DNA from 2 places in the Streptomyces sp. NBC_00258 genome. Region 1 is predicted to be linked to the other one. Evidence: predicted binding sites of a transcription regulator. Region 1 holds the regulator's gene; the other holds the start of a gene.
What was found. Region 1 encodes HspR, which represses chaperone genes until heat shock. Its sites were predicted from a motif close to TTGAGNNNNNNNNNCTCAA; they were not measured.
Positions count from the first base shown of each region.

Region 2: a site for HspR is predicted at 3,812-3,830, ahead of lon (endopeptidase La). Genes of this name have one in related genera too.

Region 1 is NZ_CP108081.1:6,680,741-6,692,392, reverse strand. It holds gene OG718_RS29875 (hypothetical protein) at 30-395, opposite strand; gene OG718_RS29870 (helix-turn-helix domain-containing protein) at 466-915, opposite strand; gene OG718_RS29865 (hypothetical protein) at 1,289-1,801, shown strand; gene OG718_RS29860 (helix-turn-helix domain-containing protein) at 1,798-2,019, shown strand; gene OG718_RS29855 (hypothetical protein) at 2,288-2,425, opposite strand; gene OG718_RS29850 (hypothetical protein) at 2,505-2,912, shown strand; gene OG718_RS29845 (hypothetical protein) at 2,899-3,153, shown strand; gene OG718_RS29840 (class I SAM-dependent methyltransferase) at 3,424-4,164, shown strand; gene OG718_RS29835 (hypothetical protein) at 4,176-4,691, opposite strand; gene OG718_RS29830 (hypothetical protein) at 4,832-5,866, opposite strand; gene OG718_RS29825 (heat shock protein transcriptional repressor HspR) at 6,079-6,546, opposite strand; gene dnaJ (molecular chaperone DnaJ) at 6,554-7,750, opposite strand; gene grpE (nucleotide exchange factor GrpE) at 7,838-8,506, opposite strand; gene dnaK (molecular chaperone DnaK) at 8,503-10,368, opposite strand; gene OG718_RS29805 ((Fe-S)-binding protein) at 10,782-11,652, shown strand, end outside.
Region 2 is NZ_CP108081.1:4,519,222-4,530,873, forward strand. It holds gene OG718_RS20005 (MarR family winged helix-turn-helix transcriptional regulator) at 1-213, opposite strand, end outside; gene OG718_RS20010 (lysozyme) at 459-1,262, shown strand; gene lon (endopeptidase La) at 1,372-3,789, opposite strand; gene OG718_RS20020 (hypothetical protein) at 3,978-4,886, shown strand; gene OG718_RS20025 (rhomboid-like protein) at 4,825-5,715, opposite strand; gene OG718_RS20030 (spermidine synthase) at 5,894-6,607, shown strand; gene OG718_RS20035 (response regulator transcription factor) at 6,720-7,457, shown strand; gene OG718_RS20040 (HAMP domain-containing sensor histidine kinase) at 7,817-8,911, shown strand; gene OG718_RS20045 (multifunctional oxoglutarate decarboxylase/oxoglutarate dehydrogenase thiamine pyrophosphate-binding subunit/dihydrolipoyllysine-residue succinyltransferase subunit) at 9,208-11,652, shown strand, end outside.

The sequences.
Region 1 (11,652 bases):
GAAACCAGGGATCACCCCACCCAAGACCGTCAGCGCAGGCCCCCGCCCTCGTCGTCCGGCGGGCGTTCCGGGAAACGGAGGAGACGGGCCGAGGGCGGGGCCGGGAAGTCCTCGGTGTCGGGATGCCCGGAGACATCCGAGCCGGGCCGGGCCTGCCCGTCCCAACCGGCCGGGCCGCCCGCCGGATCCCCCTCCCCGCCCGTCGCCCTCGCATGTTCGTCCCAGCCCGCGCGGAACCAGTTCAGCTGATGCCGTTGGAGTTCTTCGTCGGTGAGGACGCGGACGGACTCCGGTCCCGCCGCCCGGACCTTCTCGCCGAGCCCGATGAGCAGTTCGCCCACCAGGCGGGAGACGCGTTCGGCCTCGTCGTCCGGGCCGCCTCCTGGATTTCCCATGCCGCGCTCCCTCAAGGCCCCGCAGGCCAATGGCCCGAGCACTCCGGCCCCGTCCCCGACCCCTTCGCCGTCAGCCGCCCTCCGGCAGGAACTGCTGGGCCACCTTGGCGAACAGCGACCGCAGTTCGGGCGGGACACCCATCCGGAGAGCGGCCTCCTCGGCGGTCAGCCACGGACGGTCCTCACCGCCCGCGGGGCGCCCGTTGTCCGGCACCGGCAGATCGTCCTCGGTGAGCCGGCCCGAACGGATGAGCATCTCCCGCAGCGGCACGCCGAGTACGGCCGCGATACGCCGCATCGTCTCCAGGTCGGGCATGGACTGCCGCTGCAGCAGCCGGCTCACGGCGGCCCGGTGCACCCCGGCGTCGTCGGCGAGCTTCGAACGGCCGCCGCCGCGTGGGCTGTCGATGTCGTAGCCCCGGACGCGCAGCAGTCCCTCGATCCAGCCGGCGAAGTCGTCGAGGCCCGCGGCCCGGAAGTTGTGGTCGGCGCGGGCACCGGCCCGTGAGCTCGAAGCCATGAGTCCGCTCTCCCCTCGTCGCCGGGGCAGCGTACCGATCGCACACGCACCAATGTGTGCGCGCGCCCGCGCGTAACTGTGGAGATTCGGCAACTTCCCGCAGCTCAGGAGGGGTTGAGGACCCGCCGTCACATCGACCTCCACGGAACGTAATCACTTGCGTACGCGCTCGCAACATGCAACTCTGTCCGCTCGTTCGCAACTGTCGAACATATGTTCCCATAGATCGGGAGGGGCTGCACGTGCCCGACCAACCACCCGGAGCCGCCACCACGACCACACCCTCGACCTGGCGTTCTCCCGCGCTCGAACCGGCATCGCGCGCCTGCGATCAGCGCCGGCGCCCGGTCCACCGGTGGTGCGAGGTGGACCGATGAGCGGAGACCACGGTGGAGCCGTCTGGATCGCCTCGCTCGTACGCCGCTTCCCGGACCTCGTCGACGAGTTGGCCCCCACGGTCCACGGAGGCCTGCGCGAGCGCCGGGACAACGGACCCGTCGGCGGCACGACCGCCCCGGTCCGCCTCTACGTCTCCGACGCCGTACGGGACATCACCGACGGAGTCGTCGAACTGGAGGAGGCCGTACGTGAACGACTCGGCCTGCGGCCGGTACCCCCCGCCTCCGTGCCGGTACGGCTGCGCCGTATCGCCGGACTGCTGGACCGCATCGCCGCCGACCCGCTGCTCGCCCCGCACGTCGAGGACGAGACCCGGCGGATGGCCGCACGCTGCGCCCGCGCGCTCGGCGACCCGGAGCAGCTCGTACGGCTGCCCGGCCGCTGCCCCGCCTGCGACTGCGTCTCGCTGCGGGCGTTACCCGAGCGGGCCGAGATCAGATGCGTCAATCCCGTGTGCGGGCGGGTACTGGAGGCCGAGCACTCATGACCGGAACCACGAACATGAATCGGGTCGCGAACACCCCTTTGATCACAGCCGAGTTGGCCGCCGACGAGGCGGGCGTCACGACCGCGACCATCCGCAAGTGGGTGCAGCGCGGCCATCTGCGGCCCGCGGGCACACAGGGCCGCCGCCGCCTCTTCCGGCTGGAGGACGTCTTCGCGGCCGAGCGGACGACCCACCTCGCCCGGCACCACGACCACTGATCCCACCGTTCTCGCTGATTCCACTCATCCCGCCGTACGCGCGAGGGGTCCCGCCGCACCACGCGGCGGGACCCCTCATGCGTACCGCCTGAATAACCGCCCGGCATAAGCCAGTTGCATGTTTCCCCTACCGGTGTCACAGTGGATGCAGCGGCAGAGCTGCGCCCGGAGGACGGGCGGCGGACCTGCCGCTCTGTGTTGCCCGGACTCGCCGTGATCACTCTGCTCACCTCGGCCACGGCGAGACGCCCTTCTCTCCGTTCGCTCTTCAGGCTCCGAAGAACAGGAAGAGGAGCGAGAGAGCGAGCACCAGACCGGAGACGATGGCCGTCGGCAGGGCCACCCTTCCGCTCGTCATCTGGCCGGGTGTCTCGACATTGGACAGGTCCTTCGGGTCGTAGACCACGTCGATGACACCTCCAACGAGAGCAGGAGGGCTCCTGAAGGGCCCCACCTTCGCTTGCAGGCTCCTGCCGTCTTCTGCCGTGAACCGCATCACAAGGAAGTTGATTCCGTTCGATCCCCTTTCTCTGTTCACGCATTTCGCGGCGGTGCGGATGCCGCGCTTTCGTAATGCTCTGCCTCGCCGGAAAACTCCGGCAGAGAACCAGAAGACCAAACTCGTCACCATGGCGACCGGTATCGCAGGACCGTACATCTGGACCCCCACTGTCGAGACCGTGCAGGATTTCAAATTCAGTTGTGACATCTCGGGCTGCCACACCCGAAGGACAAGAGGCACGAGGAGGAGCGCCACCATGACCGAAGCCGATGCCAATGCCGTGCGCAGAGCCCTGTGTACGACCTTCCGGACCCCGTTCGCCCCGGTCACCACCCCATCGCGGGTGACGGAGGACGACCGGAAGGAGGTGCCGCCCGATGACGACGACTGAGGCTGACGAGGTCGTCCTGGAGCTGGAGCGGCTGCGCCGCTCGGTCGACGTCGGCTTCGCCACCACCCGTGGCGATCTCGCCCTTCTCCTCCAGCGCGCCGACCAGACCGACAAGACCCTGGACGAGCACGAGACCCGTATCGAGGCCCTGGAACGCACCCGCTGGCCCCTGCCGTCCCTGGCGGCGGCCACGTCGTGCCTCGCACTGGCGCTCACGGTCTGGCAGACCCTGGGCCGATAGCCCTGCCGTTCCGACTGCCGGGAAGGGGCCGGCGGATCCAACTCCCCGGCCTCTTCCCACGGCCGAACCACTCCGGCAACGGCGATCGCGCTCTGCCGCGGACGGTTACGGCGTCCTGGTCGTCGTAGTCATCGATGACGACGTACACCCCCGATCGACATAGTGTTGGCCCCGGAAGCACACTCCATGAAGGACTCTCCGGCCCTCATCCAACACTTCCTTCACGCCCTCCGGGGAGGCGCGGATGCCTGAACTCGACTGGCGCTCCTGATGGCGGGCGAAGCCTTCCGGCATCCGCGGCTCGCCGCGGTCTACGATCCGCTCGATCCCGATCGGAGCGACCTCGACGCGTACGTCCGCATCGCTGAGGAGTTCGGGGCGCGTCAGGTCCTCGACATCGGCTGCGGGACGGGAGTGTTCGCGCTGCTGCTCGCCGATCGTGGGATCGAGGTCGTCGGTGTCGATCCGGCGCAGGCGTCACTCGATGTGGCCCGGGGCAAGGCGGGCAGTGAAAGGGTGCGCTGGATCCACGGTGATGCCACCACCCTCCCCCCGCTCCAGGCCGACCTCGCGACCATGACGGCGAACGCCGCCCAGGAGCTGGCCGATCCGGAGATGTGGCGGAAGACCCTGCGGGGCGCCTACGAAGCCCTGCGGCCCGGTGGGCGTTTCGTCTTCGAGACCCGGGATCCGGCGCGGCGCGCCTGGGAGGAGTGGAACCGCGAGGCCTCGTACGGGACTACGGAGATCCCGGGCGTCGGCGCGGTCGAGGGCTGGAACGAACTGGTCGAGGTCGACGGGCCGCTGGTGACGTTCCGCGGCACCTATGTGTTCGCCGCGGACGGAGAGGTGCTGACCTCGAAATCGACCCTCCGTTTCCGCGAACGCGACGAGATCGAGGCCGACTTGGCCGCGCAGGGCTACGTCGTGGAGGACGTCCGCGACGCCCCCGACCGCCCGGGCCGGGAGTTCGTCTTCGTCGCGCTACGACCGGGGGCCGGGCACCACTGACGCCCCGCCGCTCACGAGAGGGTGCCGACCCCGACCCACTCCCGCAGCAACTCCTCCCGCTCCGCCGCCCGGGGCGATCCGTCCTCCTGCGTCCGGCCCCACTGCGCCATGGCGGCCAGCGTCGCCCGAAGCGTGGCCTCGCCCGCCGTCAGATGGGACAGGAGGGACAGCGAGAGGTCGTACTCCTCCTGGGAATAGCTGGACGCCGCCGCATACACGGTCAAATCGGTGGCCCCGTCGGCCGTTTCGACGAGGACGCTCATCATCGGCGGTGCATCGGTCTCGCCGAGGCTGGTCACGGTCAGCACCATGTCCACCACCACGCTGATCCGACGCCTGAGTGATTTCAACGGGACATCCTCGACGGTCAGCCCACGCACCTCGTCCCACGGCCACAGGTCCGAGCTGCCGTCACCGAGCGACACGACCCCCTCCGGCGTCAGCCGCACCCCCGGGGCGCGCCCGGACGGTTTCGCTCCCACATACACATCGCCCTCGGCTATCCAGAACAGCCCCACCATGGCCATGGGCACGCTCCATTCCCCCCGTGAATCCAACGGATCCGTCGATCGATAGATCAGCAGTCCAGTACATGATCCCAACACATGGGAGGGCCCGGAGACTGTCTCGGCCTCCGGGCCCCTTGACGTGGGTGCCACGGTCACGGCTACGGAAGCCGGCAGTCCCAGCGCACGGGAGTGCTGTTCCAGCGGCCGTACGCGATGTCGTCGTCGGTCAGTGCCGTGACCTCGGCGGTGGGAAAGGGCGTGGTGTCACTGGGCAGCGACCGCGCGACCCCGTTCTGGATCAGCCACAACTTGGCGTCCGGCGTGGTGAGTACGACCACCGAGCCGTACCCGTTGACCGCCTGCGGCTCGCCTTCGCCGAGGACCTCCGGACCGCCTGCGGCCCCCTTCCGCCAGAGCAGGATCGAGGTCGGGCCCGTGGCGTGGACCTCGTACCCGAGCGCGGTGTCACCGGCCACGGCCTCGGCCCTCGACCCGGTCTCCGGGCCGGGCAGGTGCTCGGGGAGGCGCTCCGGGGTGCCGTCGGGGCTCCATCGTGCCGCGTGCGTGGAAGTGTCGGCGCCGGCGTCGGTCCAGCCGACGATGGTGCCGTCGTCATCGATGTCGGTGCCGCGCCCGCCTGCGTCGCCGGGAGGCAGGTCCAGCGGACGCACGTCGCCCGCCGGTGTCCAGAGCACCGGCACGGGCCGCTGACCGGGGGCACCGGAGGCTCCGGAGACCGTGCCGTCCGCGTTGATGGACTCCGGGATGGTGTCGAAGCCCGGCTCGATGCCCGGGAGTGCGCTGAACTCACCGTTCCGGTAGAGCCACCCCGCCGACCGGTAGGTCTCATTGTCGAACTCGGACCCCACGATGTCGCCGTGCGCGTTGATCCCCTTGGCGCCGGTGCGGGTGGTGCCCAGATCCTCTGGCACGCCATCGGTCCACCGGATCAGGTGATACACGAAGGCCGTGTCCATCATGTAGCCGACCTGGAATCGACCGGTGGGGTCGGCGTCGAACACCCCGGCCCGATAGGTGCCGGCGGGTACCGCGAGCTGCTGCCTGGTGCACGGTGCGCCGACCTGCTCCGACCGCTCGGCCGCCGAACTCGCGGCAGGCCAGGCGGTGGTGGCCGTCGCCGTCAGGGCAAGGGCGAACAGAACGCCTCTGGTACGTGTGATCGGTCTCAACATGTCCCCCCGTGTACGTTCGACTGGGTTCGATCCAGAAGTGATTCGGATCCATAAGCCCAGAGGAACGCGAACGGATGGTGACGTACCGTCAAATTCCTTGTGGGCGAGGGGCGCGAGGGACATTCGTGCCAGGCGGCGCCACACGAAGGAGGCCCGGCGGTTCGACTGAACCTCCAGGCCTCTTCATATTATTGACGCGGTGTCAGTCGGTGTCAGTCCGACTGCTGTCGCTTGGGGCGCCACACCACCAGCGCGCTCGTCTGCTGGACCTCCTGGTACGGGACCAGGTCGCGGCGGTACGAGGCGTGGACGGCGGCCTCGCGCTGCTGCATCGCCGCCGCCGCGCCGTCCAGGGCCGCTTCCATCTCCGCGACGCGGGACTGGAGCGCGGCGACCTGGTTCTCCAGCTCGATGATGCGCTTGATGCCGGCGAGGTTGATGCCCTCGTCCTGCGACAACTGCTGGACGGTGCGCAGCAGTTCGATGTCACGGGCCGAGTAGCGGCGGCCGCGCCCGGCCGTGCGGTCCGGGGAGACCAGGCCGAGGCGGTCGTACTGGCGGAGGGTCTGCGGGTGCAGGCCGGAGAGCTGGGCGGCCACCGAGATGACGTACACCGGTGTTTCTTCCGTCAGCTCATATGCGGAATAAGAACTCTGTCGACGGCGTCCGGTTGCGTCCATGGTGTCCTCATGCTCCCTTCGCGGCCTGGAACAGCTCCGCCCGCGGGTCCTCGTCCGCGGTGGCCTCGCGATACGCCTCGAGCGCGTCACGAGCCTTCCCCGTCACGTCCGTGGGGACACTCACCTCGACGGTGACCAACAGGTCCCCGCGGGTGCCGTCCTTGCGGACCGCGCCCTTGCCACGGGCGCGCATCGTACGGCCGTTGGGTGTGCCCGGGGGCAGCTTCAGGGTGACCGGAGGCCCCCCGAGCGTGGGCACGCGGACCTCGCCGCCGAGCGCCGCCTCCGTGAAGGTGACGGGCACGGTGACGGTGAGGTTGTCGCCCTTGCGGCCGAAGACCGGGTGCGCGTCCACATGCACGGTGACGTACAGATCGCCCGCCGGCCCGCCCCGCTCGCCCGGCGCGCCCTTGCCGCGGAGCCGGATGCGCTGGCTGTCCGACACCCCGGCCGGGATACGGACCTGCATGGTGCGGGACGACTTGGCGCGCCCCGAGCCGCTGCAGACCAGGCACGCGTGCTCCGCGATCAGGCCGCGGCCCTTGCAGTCGGGGCACGGGTCGGTCAGCGAGAAGCCGCCGCCCGAGCCGCGCGCCACCTGGCCGGTGCCGACGCAGGTCGGGCACACGCGCGGTGTGCCGTTCTTGTCGCCGGTGCCCGAACAGGCCTTGCAGGGGGACTGCGAGGTCATACGGAGGGGCACGGTCGCCCCGTCCACCGCCTCCGTGAAGCTGAGCGTGACCTCGGTGTCGATGTCCTGGCCGCGCCGCGGCTGCGTACGCGTGCCGGTGGTGGCGCCACCGCGGTTGAACAGACCCCCGAAGACGTCACCGATACCGCCGCCGAAGCCGCCGGCGCCGCCCTGGCCGCCCGCTCCACCCTGACCCGGGCCGCCTCCGAAGAGGTCGCCCAGGTCGAAGTTGAAGTTGCCGCCTCCGGCACCCGGTCCCGGCCTGAACCCGCCGTTGCCGAAGAGGGCGCGGGCCTCGTCGTACTCCTTGCGCTTCTTGGGGTCCCCGAGGATGTCGTTCGCCTCGGAGATCTCCTTGAAGCGGTCCTCGGCCTTCGCGTTCCCCTTGTTGGCGTCCGGGTGGTACTCGCGGGCGAGCTTCCGGTACGCCTTCTTGATCTCGGCCTCGGTGGCGTCCTTCGGGACGCCGAGGACCTTGTAGTAGTCCTTCTCGATGAAGTCCTTGGTGCTCATCCTCGACGCCCCTCCTTCCGCACGTCACTGTCACGTACGCGCTTGGTGTTCGTGCTGCTTACGGGCGCGCGTACGCCCTGTTTCACGTCAGCCCTCGTCCGGGCCACCGCTCTCCTTGTCGTCGGCCGCCTGCGTCCCGTCCGTCTCGTCGCCCTTGACCGTCTGCGCGCCCGGCTGCGGCTCGGCGACCGCCACCCGCGCGGGGCGGATGGTGCGCTCGCCGAAGCGATACCCCGGCTGCAGAATCGCCACGCACGTCGTCTCGGTGACGTCCGGTGCGTAACTGTGCATCAGGGCCTCGTGGATCGTCGGGTCGAAGGGCTCGCCCTCCTTGCCGAACTGCTGCAGACCCATCTTCGCCGCGACGGTCTCCAGCGACTCGGCCACCGACTTGAAGCCGCCGACCAGTTCGCTGTGGTCCCGCGCGCGGCCGATGTCGTCGAGCACGGGCAGGAGCTCGGTCAGGAGGTTCGCGATGGCGATCTCCTTGACCGCGATCCGGTCGCGCTCGACCCGGCGGCGGTAGTTCTGGTACTCGGCCTGGAGCCGCTGGACGTCCGCCGTGCGCTCGCCGAGCGCCGTGCGTACCTGGTCCAGCTGAGCGGTGAGGCCCGCGATCTGTGCTGTTGCTGCCGCGTCCCCGGCCTGGGCCGCCCCCTCCTCCACGGAGGGGGCAGTCTTCGGCTCGGCGTCTTCAGGGGTGGCGCCGGAGGGGACGTCGGGCTGCTCGTCGAAGCCCGGGGTCTCCTCTGTCACGCGGCACCGTCCTTGCGGTCACGGTCCTCGTCGACGATCTCGGCGTCCACGACGTCGTCGTCGGCGGCCTTGGCGCCCGCGCCCTCGTCGGCACCCGGGGCCTCGGCGCCCGCGGCACCCTGCGCGGCCTGGGCGTCCGCGTACATCGCCTGGCCGAGCTTCTGGGAGACGGCGGCGACCTTCTCGGTGGCCGTACGGATCTCGGTGGTGTCCTCGCCCTTGAGCGCGGTCTTCAGCTCCTCGATGCTCGTCTCGACCTCGGTCTTGACGTCACCGGGGACCTTGTCCTCGTTGTCCTTGAGGAACTTCTCCGTCTGGTAGACGAGCTGCTCGCCCTGGTTGCGGGACTCGGCGGCCTCGCGGCGACGGTGGTCCTCGTCCGCGTACTGCTCGGCCTCCTGGCGCATGCGGTCGACCTCGTCCTTCGGCAGCGAGGAGCCGCCGGTGACGGTCATCTTCTGCTCCTTGCCCGTGCCCAGGTCCTTCGCGGTCACGTGCATGATGCCGTTGGCGTCGATGTCGAAGGCGACCTCGATCTGCGGGACCCCGCGCGGGGCCGGCGGCAGACCGGTCAGCTCGAACATCCCGAGCTTCTTGTTGTACGCCGCGATCTCGCGCTCGCCCTGGTAGACCTGGATCTGCACCGACGGCTGGTTGTCCTCGGCCGTCGTGAAGATCTCGGACCGCTTGGTCGGGATCGTGGTGTTGCGCTCGATGAGCTTGGTCATGATCCCTCCCTTGGTCTCGATACCGAGGGACAGCGGGGTCACGTCGAGGAGCAGGACGTCCTTGACCTCGCCCTTGAGGACACCGGCCTGGAGGGCGGCGCCGATGGCGACGACCTCGTCCGGGTTCACACCCTTGTTGGCGTCCTGGCCGCCGGTCAGCTCCTTGACGAGCTCGGCGACGGCGGGCATACGGGTGGAGCCACCGACGAGAACGACGTGGTCGATCTCGCTGAGCTGGATGCCCGCGTCCTTGATGACGTTGTGGAACGGCGTCTTGCAGCGCTCGAGCAGGTCGGCCGTCAGCTGCTGGAACTGGGCGCGCGTGAGCTTCTCGTCCAGGTGCAGCGGGCCCTCGGCGGACGCGGTGATGTAGGGCAGGTTGATCGAGGTCTCGGTGGAGCTGGACAGCTCGATCTTGGCCTTCTCGGCGGCCTCGCGGAGGCGCTGGAGGGCCATCTTGTCCTTGCCCAGGTCCACGCCGTGGCCGGCCGAGAACTGCTTGACCAGGTAGTCCATGACGCGCTGGTCCCAGTCGTCACCACCGAGGTGGTTGTCGCCGTTCGTGGCCTTCACCTCGACGACGCCGTCACCGATCTCCAGGAGGGACACGTCGAAGGTGCCGCCACCGAGGTCGAAGACGAGGATCGTCTGGTCGTCCTTGTCGAGGCCGTACGCGAGGGCCGCCGCGGTGGGCTCGTTCACGATGCGCAGGACGTTCAGGCCCGCGATCTCGCCGGCCTCCTTCGTCGCCTGACGCTCGGAGTCGTTGAAGTACGCCGGGACGGTGATGACCGCGTCCGCGACCTTCTCGCCCAGGTACGCCTCGGCGTCGCGCTTCAGCTTCTGCAGGATGAAGGCGCTCATCTGCTGCGGGTTGAAGTTCTTCCCGTCGAGCTCGATGGACCAGTCCGTGCCCATGTGACGCTTCACCGAGCGGATGGTCCGGTCCACGTTCGTGACCGCCTGGCGCTTGGCGACCTCTCCGACGAGCACCTCACCGTTCTTGGCGAAGGCGACGACGGACGGCGTGGTCCTGGCGCCCTCGGCGTTGGTGATGACGGTGGGCTCACCGCCCTCCAGAACGCTGACGACGGAGTTAGTCGTGCCCAGGTCGATGCCGACCGCACGTGCCATTTCAATTCCTCCAGCAATGACTTGAGTGGAACAGGCTCAAGTGTGCATGACGCTCGCCGCTCGGTCAACAGAGGTGAGTCGTGGGGGCTCAACTCTTATCTTGCCCTTACGCGCAATTAGGCCCTGACCTGCGGGTCGGCTGCCGACTGCGGGACGGTGGGGGCTTGTCGCGCAGTTCCCCGCGCCCCTAAAGGGGCACGCCTCCGCGGGGTGGGACGCGGGGCGGAGGTCGGCACGACACCTGGTCCACTCAGGCAAGCCTCAGCGACGCAGATCACCGCACCCCTGACTACAGTGCGGACACAGGAGTGGGTAGTCTCAGAGGACTGCATAAGTTACCGCTTAGTAATCAATCTTCGGGGAACCGGGAGACCCACCCCGAAGAGAACCTCGCAGGCCCGAGGAGTCCCGAAATGCAACTCGCCGCGATCATCGTGTCGCTGGTCCTGACCGTGGTCGGCGTTGCGCTCATCGCCCGAGCCGTCGCGCAGATCTACCGGTTCGTGAAGCTGGGCCAGCCGGTGCCGGCGGGCAGCCGCACCGACAACCCCAAGGCTCGAACGATCACCCTGGTGAAGGAATTCCTGGGTCACACCCGGATGAACCGCTGGGGCATCGTCGGCTTCGCCCACTGGTTCGTCGCGATCGGCTTCCTGACGCTGCCGCCGACCCTCGCGCAGGCGTACGGCCAGCTCTTCGAGGCGGACTGGGTGCTGCCGGTCATCGGCGGCTTCCTGCCGTTCGAGATGTACACCGAGTTCATCGGTGTGATGACGATCGTCGGCATCGTCGTGCTCATCGCGATCCGGCTGCTGAACCTGCCCTCCCGGGCCGGCCGCAAGTCCCGTTTCGCGGGCTCCAAGGCCTGGCAGGCGTACTTCGTCGAGTACGTCATCCTCACCATCGGCCTCGCCATCTACACCCTGCGCGGTCTTGAGGGCGCGATCCACCACGTCGAGCACTACGAGGCCGCGTACTTCGCCTCGTACCCCCTGGTCCTCGCCTTCAAGGGGCTCTCCCTCGGCGCGCTCCAGAACCTCGTCTACCTCGTCGCGATGATCAAGATCGGCACCTCGCTGATCTGGATGATCACCGTCGCGCTCAACACCAACATGGGTGTCGCCTGGCACCGCTTCCTCGGCTTCCCGAACATCTGGTTCAAGCGGAACGCCGAGGGCGGCACCGCGCTGGGCGCCCTGCTGCCGATGACGTCGGGCGGCGAGCCGATCGACTTCACCGACCCGGGCGACGACGACGTCTTCGGCGTATCCCAGGTCGAGCAGT
Region 2 (11,652 bases), 2.2 Mb from region 1:
CTCCAGCCGCACGAGCAGGCCGTACGCGGAGGACTCCAGGTCGGGATGGACCTCCCGGACCATCTCACCGGAGGAGGCGCGGGCACGCCGCAGCAGGACGGTCAGCTCACGTTCCAGGGCAAGGAACTCCTGGTCCACCCCGCCCCGGTCCACGCCACTCGCCGGGGCGCCGGATTTCGTCCGGTGCCCTTCGCCGTTTCCGCCCTCGTGCACGTCAGCACCCATGACCCGGTTTCCCGATCGTGAAAGTTTCTACCAAAGACCGCCATTGCCGCAGCTGGGCCAGTATTTCGCAGGAATAGACCAACGGCAGCCTCCGGCCCCTCTTTCCGCCCGGTCGTAGCGGCGCGTAGCTTCATGACAGGCACTCCATGGCATGCCCACGCCACTACCCGCATCGAGCAATCTTCCAGCACGTTCCGGCACCTTCGAGCACTTCGAGCCTTCGGAGGCACGCAATGCCCGTGCACAGATCCCGATTACCGCTCGCGGCCCTCATCTCCCTCGTCTCTCTCCTCCTCGCCCTCCCGCTCCCGGCCCGGGCGGCCGACGTCCCGCCCCGTGGCTCCGCCCACATGGGGATGGGCGTCATCCCGCACGACGGCCAGGGCGGTCTGCCCACCCCCGGTGACGCCACGCAGACGGAGGGCGTGGACGTCAGCAGCCACCAGGGCAACGTCGCCTGGTCGACCCTGTGGACGAGCGGGGTCAGGTGGGCCTACGTCAAGGCCACCGAGGGGACGTACTACACGAACCCCTACTTCACCCAGCAGTACAACGGCTCGTACAACGTCGGCATGATCCGCGGCGCGTACCACTTCGCGACCCCCGACACGACGGGCGGAGCCGCCCAGGCCAACTACTTCGTCGACCACGGCGGCGGCTGGTCCAAGGACGGCAGGACCCTGCCGGGCGCCCTCGACATCGAGTGGAACCCGTACGGCGCGGCCTGTTACGGCAAGACGCAGAGCGCGATGGTCACCTGGATCCGCGACTTCCTGAACCAGTACAGGGCCCGCACCGGCCGCGACGCCGTCATCTACACGGCCACCAGCTGGTGGACCGAGTGCACCGGCAACTACGCCGGCTTCGCCTCCGCCAACCCGCTCTGGATCGCGCGCTACGCCTCGGCGGTGGGCACACTCCCGGCGGGCTGGAGCTACTACACGATGTGGCAGTACACCTCCTCGGGCCCGACGGTCGGCGACCACAACAAGTTCAATGGGGCCCTGGACCGAGTGGTGGCCCTGGCCAACGGCTGACCCGCGCACAGCCATGACCGCGTCCACCGCCGACCCGCGTGTACGTACGCGGAAGGCCCGAGCCCCTCGTGAAGAGGGACCCGGGCCTTGCGTTACCGGTGGACGTCCGTCACGCCGCCACCGGAACCTCCGTCGCCGCGCCGCTCGTCGCCGGGGCGAGGGCCAGTTCGAGGACCTGGCGGACGTCCGTGACCGCGTGGACGTCGAGCTTTTCCAGGACCTCGGCCGGGACGTCGTCCAGGTCGGGCTCGTTGCGCTTGGGGATCACGACCGTGGTGACCCCGGCGCGGTGCGCGGCGAGCAGCTTCTGCTTCACGCCGCCGATCGGGAGCACCCGGCCGGTGAGCGAGACCTCACCCGTCATGGCCACGTCCGTGCGGACCAGGCGGCCCGACAGGAGCGAGGCGAGGGCCGTCGTCATCGTGACGCCGGCGCTCGGGCCGTCCTTCGGGACCGCGCCGGCCGGGAAGTGGATGTGCACACCCCGGTCCTTCAGGTCGCCCACCGGCAGCTCCAGTTCGGCTCCGTGGCTCCTCAGGAAGGAGAGCGCGATCTGCGCCGACTCCTTCATGACGTCACCGAGCTGACCGGTCAGGGTCAGACCCGACGCGCCCGTCTCCGGGTCGGCCAGCGACGCCTCCACGAAGAGGACGTCACCGCCCGCGCCCGTGACCGCGAGGCCCGTCGCCACGCCCGGCACCGCCGTGCGGCGCTCGGCCGGGTCCGTGGCGGACTCGGGCACGTGGTGCGGCCGTCCGATCAGCGCGCGCAGATCGTCGGCGCCGACCGTGAACGGCAGTTCCCGCTCGCCGAGTTCGTGCTGCGCCGCCACCTTGCGGAGCAGCCGTGCGACGGACCGCTCCAGGTTGCGTACGCCCGCCTCCCGCGTGTACTCGCCGGCCAGCCTGCGCAACGCGCTCTCGTCCAGGGTGACTTCGGCCTTCTCCAGACCGGCCCGCTCCAGCTGACGCGGCAGCAGGTGGTCCCGGGCGATGACGACCTTCTCGTCCTCGGTGTAGCCGTCCAGACGCACCAGCTCCATACGGTCGAGCAGCGCCTCGGGGATGGCTTCGAGCACATTCGCCGTGGCGAGGAACACCACGTCGCTCAGGTCGAGTTCGACCTCCAGGTAGTGGTCCCGGAAGGTGTGGTTCTGTGCCGGGTCCAGGACTTCGAGCAGGGCCGCGGCCGGGTCGCCGCGGAAGTCGGAGCCCACCTTGTCGATCTCGTCCAGCAGGACCACCGGGTTCATGGACCCGGCCTCCTTGATGGCCCGCACGACACGGCCGGGCAGCGCGCCGACGTACGTACGCCGGTGGCCGCGGATCTCCGCCTCGTCCCGTACGCCGCCCAGGGCGACCCGGACGAACTTGCGGCCCATGGCGTGCGCGACGGACTCGCCGAGGCTGGTCTTGCCGACGCCGGGAGGCCCGACGAGCGCGAGCACGGCACCGCCGCGGCGGCCGCCCACGACACCCAGACCACGGTCGTTGCGCCGCTTGCGCACGGCCAGGTACTCGGTGATCCGCTCCTTCACGTCATCGAGGCCGGCGTGCTCGGCGTCCAGGATCGCCTTGGCGCCCTGGATGTCGTACTCGTCCTCGGTGCGCTCGTTCCACGGGAGCTCCAGGACGGTGTCGAGCCAGGTGCGGATCCAGGAGCCCTCGGGCGACTGGTCGCTGGAGCGCTCCAGCTTCTCGACCTCCTTGAGCGCGGCCTCGCGGACCTTCTCGGGGAGGTCGGCGGCCTCGACGCGGGTCCGGTAGTCGTCCGACTCCTCGCCCTCCGCCTCGCCGTTCAGCTCGCGCAGCTCCTTACGGACGGCCTCCAGCTGGCGCCGCAGCAGGAACTCCCGCTGCTGCTTGTCCACACCTTCCTGTACGTCCTTGGCGATGGACTCGGCCACGTCCTGCTCGGCGAGGTGCTCGCGCAGCTGCTCGGTGGCGAGCTTCAGCCGGGCCACCGGGTCGGCGGTCTCCAGGAGCTCGACCTTCTGGGCGGTCGTGAGGAACGGTGAGTAGCCGGAGTTGTCGGCGAGCGCGGACACGTCGTCAATGGCCTGGACGCGGTCCACGACCTGCCAGGCGGCACGCTTCTTCAGCCAGTTGGTGGCCAGCGCCTTGTACTCCTTGACCAGCTCGGTCACGGCGCCGGGCAGCGGGTCGGGCACGGTCTCCTCGACCTGGACGCCCTCCACCCACAGCGCGGCTCCGGGGCCGGTCGTACCGGCGCCGACGCGCACCCGGCCGCGGCCGCGGATCAGGGCGCCGGGGTCGCCGTCGGCGAGGCGCCCGACCTGCTCGACCGTGCCGAGCACCCCCGTGTTCGCGTACGTCCCGTCGATCCGCGGAACAAGCAGCACCCTCGGCTTGCTTCCTCCACTGGAGCGTGCGGCGGCCTGTGCGGCCTCCACCGCGGCGCGTACGTCGGCGTCGTTGAGGTCCAGGGGCACCACCATGCCGGGCAGCACGACCTCGTCGTCGAGCGGCAGCACGGGCAGAGTGAGCGGTTCGGACGTCAAAGTCATGATCTCCCCTTCGGCATTCAAGTTGAGCTATGCCGACTCAATGCATGTGAGCCTCTGATTGTTCCCCAGGCGCTGTTCGCTGTGAGCGATCGGGCCGGTGAACCCCGGTGAACGTCTCGCCCGGCCGGTGCGTCACAGGTGCAGCGATCGGGTTTCCTTCCGTTCCAACCGTCTGCCTCGGGGGCATCATGCGGACCGCACAACTGCGTCGGTGGCTCGTCGGCCTAGGCCTGTTCGCCACCGCGGCCGTCGGAGTCACCGCCTGCGGAGACAAGTACGGCGATGCCGGTACACACGACCCGGCCCGTACCGCGGAACGCGCGCGTCAGGTCTCCGACGCCTGGGAGGGCTCGGCGGCGGCGCGGGTGTGGCGTGAAGGCTATTTCCCGCTGGGGGACCCGGTCCGACTGCCCGACGGGGCGTTCCACAGCGACGCCGACAAGCAGGCGTACCAGCGTCAGAACTTCGAGCTGCGCGGCTCACTCCCCGGGGCCCCACCGAAGAAGGGGGAGGTCCGCTGGCGCGGCGGCGGCTCGCTGGCCGTTCCGGTCGTCTCCGCGCGGGCGGCGTACGAGCAGATCGGCGGGGGTTCCGGTCCCGGGCCCGGGCCCCGGCTCACCGTGACCGGTGCGCGGCTCGGGGAGATGACGATCCACACCAGCCGGGGATCGGCGACGGTCCCCGCCTGGCACTTCACGGTCAAGGGCTACGACACGCCGCTCAAGCGCGTCGCGGTCGTCGCCTCGAAGCTTCCGAAGCCCCCGGTGAAGCCCGTACCGGACCTGACGGAGGACCTGTGGGAGCTGGCCGGACTGGACACGGTGTCGCGGGACGGCCGGACCGTCGTGCTGCGCGCCCACCACGGGTCCTGCGACGACGGCCCCGGCGTCGACGTGCTGGAGAGCGCGGACAACGTGGTGTTCTCCGCCTGGATCCGCAACCCCTCCGACGGTCCCTGCACGAAGGAGCTGCGCGCGAAGAAGGTGACGGTGAAGCTGGACCGGCCCGTGGGCGACCGCATGCTCCTGGACGCGTTCACGGGCAGGCCCGTGCCGTACGAGGACTCTCCGTGGTCCCGGTCGTCGTCCTGGAGCTGACCCGTCGCAGCAGTGGCCAGGTGGCGACCCCTATGGCCAGTGCCATCACGTGTCCCCAGTTCGTCATCGGATCCGTGAAGGCGATCAGGTCGCCGACGACCATCCAGCCGAACACCGCGAGCACGGTCCAGCGCAGCCAGGGCCTCAGCAGCCCGGCCAGCGCGCCCACGCTCGCGGCGACGCCGAAGCTGATGCCGTAGTCGTAGCGGTGGAGCGAGCTCTCGGGAAGGTGCCCGGCGAGGACGGAGAGGCCGACGGGTATCTCGGTGGCCAGCGTCGCCAGGCCGTGCCCCAGCAGGAAGACGCCCGCCGTACGCCACCCGCCGATCCGCCGCTCCAACGCGGTGAGCACCAGCAGAAGGGCGATCACGTACGCCGACGTGAGGCCGCCCGCGATCCACAGCGCGCTGGCGACCAGCACGCGCACCGGCGACTGAGCCAGATGCGCCACATCGGTACTGGACGCCTGGAGCACCCGGTCCACCATGTCCGGGTCCGCGTACTCGGCGATGAGAGAGGTCACCGCGAGAACGACGGCGTACCCGAAGGTGAAGGGGGTTCCGGTGGGCGTGGGGAACAGCCGCCAGGGCCGGACGCGGCGAAGGCGGGCGGGCAGGGGCCGGGCGCTCCCGGTGGTGGCGGGCGCGTTCTCGGCAGCCGCGGACGCGCTCTCGGCGGAGGCGACGGCGACGTGCACGCGCTCGACGACAAGAGGCCGCTGCCGCGGGATGCCGTCGAGCCCGACGGCCGGATCGGCGGTGGAGGCGGAAGTGGCGGAGGGTGCAGCGGGGGTCGTCGTCTCCGCGCCGCTCGTCACAGGCCTTTTCACCGGGAAGGCTCCTTCCGTCACCCCCACCCTCAGCTTCGCACGGCCGGGCTGTCTGTGACGGGCACCACGGAAGGGCCGATTCACAGCCATCTCTCATGGTCAGGTGCGACCCCGGCGCAATTCGGCGGCCCGGCGCAATTCAGCTGCTCGTACCGGGGGAACTTGCCAGGATGGCCGCATGACCACCTCGCACGACGCCCCCTACAACACCACTTACGACGCCTCCCACGGCACTCCTGAAGTCATCGACCGTCGCGAGGGGCCGTACGGCGAGGTCGTGCTCCGCCGCCACGGCGGGCTGCTGCAGATCATCGCCAACGGCTGTTTCCTCATGGACACCTCCGACGGCCGCTCGGAGAGACGGCTGGTCGAGGCCGCGCTCGGCGCGCTGGACGGCCGGCCGGGGCCCGACGTCCTGATCGGCGGCCTGGGCGTCGGCTTCTCGCTCGCACACGCTGCCGCCGAGCCGCGCTGGGGCCGGATCGCCGTCGTCGAGCGGGAGCCGGCGATCATCGGCTGGCACCGGTCCGGGCCGCTGGCCGCCCTGTCGTCGCGGGCGCTGACGGATTCGCGTACGGAGATCATCGAGGCGGATCTCGTCGCATACGTCAATGAGACGTCCGACACGTACGACGCGCTGTGCCTGGACATCGACAACGGACCCGAGTGGACCGTCACAGAGGGCAACGAAAACCTCTATTCGGCGGCCGGACTCGCCGCGTGCGCAAGGGTGTTGAGGCCCGGCGGGGTACTGGCCGTGTGGTCGGCCAGGCCCTCGCCTGATTTCTCAAGAACCTTGGGGAATGCCGGGTTCCGACAGGTGCGTACCGAAGAGATCCCGGTTGCCCGGGGCGTTCCGGACGTCGTACATCTCGCGATCGGGCCTGGATAGCCGAGCGGCGGTCACTGCCCGTACTCTGCTGACCTGACGCCGATCATTCAAGCGTCAAGCGCAGTCATGGAATCACCCCACTGGTTCCGGAAAGCACACTCAGGGGCGGGCGATGGAGCAGACACACACCTCCCAGAACGGCACGGCGGCCACGCCGGGCGCTCAGCGCCGGGTGCTGGTGGTCGAGGACGATCCCACGATCGTGGACGCCATCGCCGCCCGCCTGCGTGCCGAGGGATTCCTCGTGCAAACGGCGGGTGACGGGCCGGCCGCCGTGGACACGGCCGAGGCATGGCAGCCCGACCTGCTGATTCTCGACATCATGCTGCCCGGCTTCGACGGCCTGGAGGTCTGCCGCCGGGTGCAGGCGGCCCGTCCGGTGCCGGTGCTGATGCTCACCGCGCGCGACGACGAGACGGACATGCTGGTCGGGCTCGGCGTGGGCGCCGACGACTACATGACGAAGCCGTTCTCGATGCGCGAGCTGGCCGCGCGCGTGCACGTACTGCTACGACGCGTGGAGCGCGCCGCGCTGGCCGCGTCGACACCGCGGTCCGGCATCCTGCGGCTCGGCGAGCTGGAGATCGACCACGCGCAGCGCCGGGTCCGGGTGCGCTCCGAGGACGTGCATCTCACGCCCACGGAGTTCGACCTGCTGGTCTGCCTCGCGAACACGCCGCGCGCGGTCCTCTCGCGCGAGCAGCTGCTGGCCGAGGTGTGGGACTGGGCCGACGCGTCCGGCACCCGCACCGTGGACAGCCACATCAAGGCGCTGCGCCGGAAGATCGGCGCCGAGCGCATCCGTACGGTTCATGGCGTGGGCTACGCGCTGGAGACCCCGACGCCCTAGAGTCGGGCACCCTGGTTGAGGGGGCGCAAGTGATGAGCAGTCTCGGTGCGTGGCGCAGGAGCGTGCTGGCGGGTGCGGGATCCCGTTCGCCGTTCGGCAGGCGCCCGGGCTCGGGCAGGCACTCAGGTCCGGGGCCGCATGCCGGCCCGGACGCGGGGCCGCACGCCGGCTCGGGTACGGGTGCGTTCGTCGGCCCCGGTTCGGATTCACCGCCCCCTACCGGTAGCGGTACCGATATCGGCGTCGGCACCGGTTCGGGCTCCGTGTCCGGATTGAGCCCGGTGCCCGATTCGAGTGTGGCTTCCGGAACGGCCCCCGCGTCCGCGGCGACGTCGGCCGCCACCGGTACCGCTTCCGCGGTGGGCTCGGCGACGGGCTCCTGGGGCGAGGTGCGGCCCTTCTCGATCAAGACGAAGCTCGGCACGCTGGTCGTCGTCTCGGTCTTCATCACCACCGGTCTGCTGATGATCGCGGTGCGCACCGAGACGGAGCTGCGCTTCATCACGGTCTTCTCGGTGATCGCGACTCTGCTGATCACACAGTTCGTGGCGCACTCGCTGACCTCCCCGCTGGACGAGATGAACACCGTGGCGCGCGGTATCTCGCACGGCGACTACACCCGCCGGGTCAGGGGCGCCGACCGCCGCGACGAGCTGGGCGACCTGGCCCAGACGATCAACCGCATGGCCGACGACCTGGAGGCCCAGGAGCGCCAGCGCAAGGAACTCGTGGCGAACGTCTCCCACGAGCTGCGCACCCCCATCGCCGGCCTGCGCGCGGTCCTGGAGAACGTGGTGGACGGTGTCTCCGCCGCCGACCCCGAGACGATGCGTACGGCCCTGAAGCAGACGGAGCGGCTGGGGCGGCTCGTGGAGACGCTCCTCGACCTCTCCCGCCTGGACAACGGCGTCGTACCGCTGCGCAAGCGCCGCTTCGAGGTGTGGCCGTACCTGTCCGGCGTACTGAAGGAGGCCAACATGGTGGCCTCCGCGCGTGCGGGCATCGCCTCGGGCTCCGGCAGCCACACGCGTACGGACGTCCATCTGCACCTGGACGTGTCGCCGCCCGAGCTGACCGCGCACGCGGACCCGGAGCGGATACACCAGGTCGTCGCCAACCTCATCGACAACGCGGTCAAGCACAGCCCGCCGCACGGCCGCGTCACGGTGAAGGCCCGGCGCGGCGAGGGACACGAGTCGCTGGACCTGGAGGTCCTGGACGAGGGTCCGGGCATCCCGCGCTCGGAGTGGCACCGGGTCTTCGAGCGGTTCAACCGCGGCGGCGTGGTCGCCCCGCACGGTCCCGGCAGCGACGGCGGTACGGGCCTCGGGCTCGCGATCGCCCGCTGGGCGGTGGATCTGCACGGCGGCCGGATCGGTGTGGCCGAATCCCCCCGTGGCTGCCGGATCCAGGTCACTCTTCCGGGCGTGCCTTCGCTTGACAGGTTGACGTAGGGTTCAAATCGAGAGCCCAAGATCCATGTGTGAAACGTGTGATCGGGCAGCAGGACACGTGTCATCGCGCGGTCCTCGTACGGAGGCTCGGCCTTTCGGGGTCGCAGTCCTGACCCGACGTGTCGGTTCCGCATCGGAACCTCGCTTGTTTCCCGCCATTTCCACCACCGAAACACGCTTTTCGATGTGACTTACGCGACGATGACCAGGCCCGGCCTGACCTACGCGGTCCGGGAGGCGTAGCCTTTATTCCCGCTGTCCATCACCTTGTGAAGCGGAAGAGGGCGGTTGCCGCCGTGTCGCCACAGTCCCCCAGTAACTCGAGCACCTCGACCGAGGACCAAGCCGGGAAGAACCCCGCTGCTGCGTTCGGTCCCAATGAGTGGCTCGTCGACGAGATCTATCAGCAGTACCTCCAGGACCCGAATTCGGTAGACCGAGCCTGGTGGGACTTCTTCGCCGACTACAAGCCGGGCGGCGTCGCCGCCTCGGCTCCGTCGGGTACCGCGGCCGCGGGGGCCGCGGGGACCACCACGGTCGCTCCGGCTGCGCCCGCGGCTCCGGCTCAGGCCGCTCCGGCCCCGGCCGCACCAGCGGCGCCGAAGCCCGCGGCCGCAGCGCCGGCGAAGCCCGCCGCCGCTGCTCCTGCCGCGGCCCCGGCCAAGCCCGCAGCGGCCAAGCCGGCCGCGGCGAAGGCCGCGCCCGCGGCGGAGTCCACCGCGGGTCCGGAGTACGTGACGCTGCGCGGACCGAGCGCCGCGGTCGCGAAGAACATGAACGCCTCGCTGGAACTGCCCACGGCCACGTCCGTGCGCGCCGTCCCGGTGAAGCTGCTCTTCGACAACCGCATCGTCATCAACAACCACCTGAAGCGTGCCCGGGGCGGGAAGATCTCCTTCACCCACCTCATCGGCTACGCGATGGTGCAGGCCATCAAGGCCATGCCGTCGATGAACTACTCCTTCGTGGAGAAGGACGGCAAGCCGACGCTGGTCAAGCCGGAGCACATCAACTTCGGCCTCGCCATCGACCTGGTGAAGCCCAACGGCGACCGCCAGCTGGTCGTCGCGGGCATCAAGAAGGCCGAGACGCTGAACTTCTTCGAGTTCTGGCAGGCCTACGAGGACATCGTCCGCCGCGCCCGTGACGGCAAGCTGACGATGGACGACTTCACCGGTGTCACAGTCTCCCTGACCAACCCCGGCGGCCTCGGCACCGTCCACTCGGTCCCGCGTCTGATGCCCGGTCAGTCGGTCATCATGGGCGTCGGCTCGATGGACTACCCGGCGGAGTTCCAGGGCACGTCCCAGGACACCCTGAACAAGCTCGGCATCTCGAAGGTCATGACGCTCACGTCGACCTACGACCACCGGGTGATCCAGGGCGCCGCGTCGGGCGAGTTCCTCCGCATCGTCGCGAACTACCTCCTCGGCGAGAACGGCTTCTACGACGAGATCTTCGAGGCCCTGCGCATTCCGTACGAGCCGGTCCGCTGGCTCAAGGACATCGACGCCTCGCACGACGACGACGTCACGAAGGCCGCCCGCGTCTTCGAGCTGATCCACTCCTACCGGGTCCGCGGCCACGTCATGGCCGACACCGACCCGCTGGAGTACAAGCAGCGCAAGCACCCCGACCTGGACATCACCGAGCACGGGCTCACCCTGTGGGACCTGGAGCGCGAGTTCGCGGTCGGCGGCTTCGCCGGCAAGTCGATGATGAAGCTGCGCTCCATCCTCGGTGTCCTGCGCGACTCGTACTGCCGCACCACCGGCGTCGAGTTCATGCACATCCAGGACCCGAAGCAGCGCAAGTGGATCCAGGACCGCATCGAGCGCTCGAACACCAAGCCCGAGCGTGAGGAGCAGCTGCGCATCCTGCGCCGGCTGAACGCGGCGGAGGCCTTCGAGACCTTCCTGCAGACGAAGTACGTCGGCCAGAAGCGCTTCTCCCTGGAGGGCGGCGAGTCCGTCATCCCGCTGCTCGACGCGGTTCTCGACAGCGCGGCGGAGTCCCGTCTCGACGAGGTCGTCATCGGCATGGCCCACCGCGGCCGCCTGAACGTCCTGGCGAACATCGTCGGCAAGTCGTACGCGCAGATCTTCCGCGAGTTCGAGGGCAACCTCGACCCGAAGTCGATGCACGGCTCCGGCGACGTGAAGTACCACCTGGGCGCCGAGGGCGTGTTCACCGGTCTGGACGGCGAGCAGATCAAGGTCTCGCTGGCCGCCAACCCCTCGCACCTGGAGGCGGTCGACCCGGTCCTGGAGGGTGTCGTCCGCGCCAAGCAGGACGTCATCAACAAGGGCGGCACGGACTTCACGGTCCTGCCGGTCGCCCTGCACGGCGACGCGGCCTTCGCGGGCCAGGGCGTGGTCGCGGAGACCCTGAACATGTCGCAGCTGCGGGGCTACCGCACCGGCGGCACGGTCCACGTGGTCATCAACAACCAGGTCGGCTTCACGGCGGCGCCCGAGTCCTCGCGCTCCTCCATGTACTCGACCGACGTGGCCCGCATGATCGAGGCCCCGATCTTCCACGTGAACGGCGACGACCCGGAGGCCGTGGTCCGCGTCGCGCGCCTGGCCTTCGAGTTCCGCCAGGCGTTCAACAAGGACGTGGTGATCGACCTCATCTGCTACCGCCGCCGCGGTCACAACGAGTCGGACAACCCGGCCTTCACCCAGCCGCTGATGTACGACCTGATCGACAAGAAGCGCTCGGTGCGCAAGCTCTACACC